One region of the Cellulosimicrobium sp. NPDC055967 genome, then DNA from elsewhere that is predicted to be linked to it. Evidence: predicted binding sites of a transcription regulator. Region 1 holds the regulator's gene; the other holds the start of a gene.
The links. The regulator HspR, encoded in region 1, represses chaperone genes until heat shock. The targets are predictions, from matches to a motif close to AAGTTGAGTCNNNNNGACTCAACTT.

Region 1 (2,197 bases):
AGGATCACCAGCAGCAGATCGACAGCAGCCACGACACGAAGGACCAGGACCACGACCACCGACAGGAGGGAGGCGCCGTGACCGGACAGGACTGGATGGAGAAGGACTTCTACGCCGCGCTCGGCGTCCCCAAGGACGCCGACGACGCCACGATCAAGAAGGCCTACCGCAAGCTCGCGCGCAAGTACCACCCTGACCAGAACCAGGGTGACGCGGGCGCCGAGGCCAAGTTCAAGGAGATCGGCGAGGCGTACGCCGTGCTGTCGGACGCCAAGGAGCGCGAGCAGTACGACGCGATCCGGGCGATGGCCGGCGGCGGTGCCCGCTTCTCCGCGGGTCCCGGCGGCGCCGGGGGCGCGGGCTTCGAGGACGTGTTCGGCGGCATGTTCGGCGGCGGCGGCCCGGGCGGCACCCGGGTCCGCTACTCGACCGGCGGCCAGGGCGCGGGCGGCTTCGAGGACATCCTCGGCTCGATGTTCGGCGGCGGGGGAGCGCAGCAGTTCGGCGGCGGTCCCCGCCCGCGGGCCGGGTCGGACGTCGCCGCGGCCACGACCCTCCCGTTCCGTCAGGCGGTCGAGGGCTCCACCGTCACCTTCACGGTCGACGGCCGCAACGTCACCACCCGCATCCCGCCGGGCGTGCGCGACGGCCAGAAGATCCGGCTGCGCGGCAAGGGCCGCCCCGGCATGGCGGGCGGCCCCGACGGCGACCTCGTCGTCACCGTCCACGTCACCCCCCACCCGGTGTTCTCGCTCGACGGGAACAACCTGCGGATCACGGTCCCGGTGACGTTCCCCGAGGCCGCGCTCGGCGCCACCATCGCCGTGCCGACGCTCGACGGCTCGACTGTCAAGGTCAAGGTGCCGGCCGGCACGCCGTCGGGGCGCACGCTGCGCGTCCGGGGCCGCGGCGTGAAGACCGCGAAGTCGACCGGCGACCTGCTCGTCACGGTCCAGGTCGCCGTGCCGCAGAAGCTCTCGAAGGCCGCGCGCGAGGCCGTCGAGACGTTCGCCGCCGAGACCGCCGACCAGGACGTGCGGGCCGACCTGCTCCGCCAGGCCGCGGAGTGACCGGCGCCCGGAGCGCCGGCTCGGGAAGGAGGCCCGGATGACCGCGTACCGCACGGACGACGCCCAGACGGGTCCGGACGTGACGCCCGACGTCGACCAGGACGCGCCCGTCCTCGTCATCTCGCAGGCCGCCGCGCTCGCGGGCATGCACCCGCAGACGCTGCGCCAGTACGACCGCCTCGGCCTCGTGGTGCCGCGCCGCACCCAGGGCCGGGGTCGGCGCTACTCGCTGCACGACATCGCGAAGCTGCTCGAGGTGCAGCGCCTCAGCCACGACGAGGGCATCAACCTCGCGGGCATCCAGCGCATCCTCGCGCTCGAGTCGCGGGTCGAGCGCCTGGAGCGCCGCATCGAGGCGCTCTCCGCGCGCGTCGAGCCCGGTGGACGGGTGTTCGCGGCCGCCGCGAGCGGCGACGTCGTCGTGGTGCCGCGCGGGCGCAGCGTGCGCCGCGGGGTCGAGGAGGCGCTGCGCGAGACGCTCGTCGAGCACGGCGAGGCGCGCGCGCTCGTCATCTGGCGGCCCCGGCACGACGACGCGGGGTCCTGACCTGCGGCGATCCGCCGTGCGCTCAGCTCCGGCGGGCCTCGCGCGCGACGAGCGCCACGGCGGCCGGGACGAGCGCGACCTCCGAGGGGTCGAGTCCGGGGTCCGCGGCGCGGGTCCGCGCGGCGGCGTCGAGGTGCCCCACGAGCGCCGGGTCGGCCAGGTGGAGGAACGCGTCCAGCAGGACCCGTGCGCCGGGCGCGAGCTCGTCGTCCTCGTCGGCGGCGACCTCCGCGAGGACGACGGCGGTCACGGCGAGGTCGAGGCCGGCCGGTCCGAGCCGGGCGTTCGTCCAGTGGAGGACGGCCGGGCCGTCGGCGGTGAGCACGACGTTCGCCGGGTGCAGGTCGAGGTGCAGGACGCACGGATGCCCGCCGGCGGTCTCGTCGAGGGCTGCGGACGACGGCGCGGTGAGCGCCGCGTACGCGGGCTCGCCCCGCGCCGGGGGCGGGACCGCGTGCAGCGCGTCGTGCAGCGCGACGAGGGTCCGGGCCGACGCGGCGAGCGACGTCCGGCCGCCGAGGATCGACTGCAGGAGCGTCGGGCCCCGCAGGAGCTCCATGGTGAGGTCGCCGTCCGTCGC
Region 2 (2,197 bases), on a different contig from region 1:
TCGCCGACGAACACCTGCTGGAACCGGCGCTCGAGCGCCGGGTCCTTCTCGATGTACTCGCGGTACTCGTCGAGCGTGGTCGCGCCGACGAGGCGCAGCTCGCCGCGCGCGAGCATCGGCTTGAGCATGTTGCCCGCGTCCATGGCGCCCTCGCCGCCCGCGCCCGCCCCGACGACCGTGTGCAGCTCGTCGATGAACGTGACGACCTCGCCGTCGGAGGACTTGATCTCCTCCAGGACGGCCTTGAGTCGCTCCTCGAACTCGCCGCGGTACTTCGCGCCCGCGACCATGCTCGCGAGGTCGAGCGACACGAGGCGCTTGCCCTGGAGCGAGGTCGGGACGTCGCCCGCGACGATGCGCTGGGCGAGACCCTCGACGACGGCCGTCTTGCCGACGCCCGGCTCGCCGATGAGCACCGGGTTGTTCTTGGTGCGGCGGCTGAGCACCTGCACGACCCGTCGGATCTCGGAGTCGCGGCCGATGACGGGGTCGAGCTTGCCCTCGGCGGCCGCGGCCGTGAGGTCGGTCCCGTACTGCTCGAGCGCCTTGTAGGTCCCCTCGGGGTTGGGGCTCGTCACGCGCGCGCTCCCGCGGACGGCGGGCAGCGCGGAGCGCAGGGCCTCGGCGGTCGCGCCAGCCTGCTGCAGGATCGTCGCGGCCTGCGAGGATCCCGCGGCGATGCCGAGCAGCAGGTGCTCGGTGGAGACGTATTCGTCGCCGAGGGCCTGCGCCTCCTTCGCGGCGTTGTCGAGCGCGGTCGACGTGGCGCGCGACGGCGTCGGCTGCGCGACGGCGGACCCGCTCGCCGTGGGGAGCGCGACGAGGGCCGCGCGCACCTTCTGGCCGACGGCCTGCTTGTCCGCGCCGACGGCGTCGAGGAGCCCGACGGCGACCCCGCCCTCCTGCGTGAGCAGCGCGGCGAGGAGGTGCGTGGGCTCGAGCTGCGGGTTGCCGGCGGCCGACGCGGTCTGGATCGCCTCGCCGATCGCCTGCTGCGACATCGTGGTGAACTTCGTTTCCATGGGTGCTCCGGTGTGGTGCTCGAAAGATGGTCTGACCAGTGGAACGACTCCGAAGTTGAGTGTATTCCGCTCAACTTAGTTCGTCAGCCCCGTCCCCGACCTCTCGACGGTCCGTCGTCCGGAGCGGATGAACTCCCGGACGCATTCCGTCTCAAATCGGCTTCGACCCTCGCCTCGGGCGACGATCCGCGACATGCTGGGCCGGTGAACTCCTCACCCTTGCGCAGACGACTCGGCCTCGGCGCCCTCTTCGCCACCCTCGCACTGTTCCTCGCGGGGTGCATGAGGATGGACATGGCCATCACCCTCAACGAGGACGACACGTTCGACGGCAGCGTCGTCATGGCGTTCTCCGACGAGATGGCCCAGTCCCTGGACATGGACCCGCAGGAGATGTGGGACCAGATGGGCTCCGAGATGGAGTCCGACCTGCCCGACGGCGCGACGCAGGAGCCGTACGCACAGGACGGCTACACCGGCACCAAGATCACGTACGCCGACCAGCCCATCTCCCAGCTCGACACCGGCGCCACCGACTCCATCTCCGTCACGCGCGAGGGCGACGAGTACGTGGTGAGCGGCTCGATGGACATGACGGGCGAGGAGTTCAACCCCGAGACCGGCGACGCGGCCGGCGACGAGATGACGCGGCAGATGATGGACAGCCTGGACATCAGGGTCGCCATCACCTTCCCGGGCGAGGTCGCCGAGTCCAACGGCACCGTCGACGGCAACACCGTGACGTGGACGCCGGTCGTCGGCGAGGTCAACGAGATGACGGCGCGCGGCTCGGCCGTCGCGGGCGGCTCGGCCGGCACGGGCGACGAGGGCTCGGACGAGACCACCGACTCCGACGGCGCCACCGCACCCGACGGCGGCGAGAGCGCGAGCGATTCGTCGGACTCGGGCTCTCTCGCGTGGCTGTGGTTCGTGATCGGCGGCGTCGTGCTGCTCGGCATCATCGGCCTCGTGCTCTGGCTCGTGCTCCGCTCCAAGCCGGGCACGCAGGACGGCCAGGCGGCCGGCTTCCAGCAGGGCGGCTACCCGGGCCAGCCCGGCGCCTACCCCGCGCCCGGTCAGCCTGGTCAGCCCGGCCAGTACCCCGGCCAGCCCCAGGGCCAGTACCCGGGGCAGCCGGGCGCCTACCCGGGCCAGCAGCAGCCGGGTCAGCAGGG

Region 2: the regulator HspR is predicted to act here: its motif matches at 1,075-1,099, upstream of clpB (ATP-dependent chaperone ClpB).

The regions. Positions count from the first base shown of each region.
Region 1 covers NZ_JBHJYJ010000020.1:46,033-48,229, reverse strand. The annotation lists gene ACFC2L_RS18640 (DnaJ C-terminal domain-containing protein) at 78-1,070, shown strand; gene ACFC2L_RS18635 (heat shock protein transcriptional repressor HspR) at 1,108-1,617, shown strand; gene ACFC2L_RS18630 (phosphotransferase family protein) at 1,640-2,197, opposite strand, start outside.
Region 2 covers NZ_JBHJYJ010000001.1:616,244-618,440, forward strand. The annotation lists gene clpB (ATP-dependent chaperone ClpB) at 1-1,022, opposite strand, end outside; gene ACFC2L_RS02635 (LppM family (lipo)protein) at 1,317-2,197, shown strand, end outside.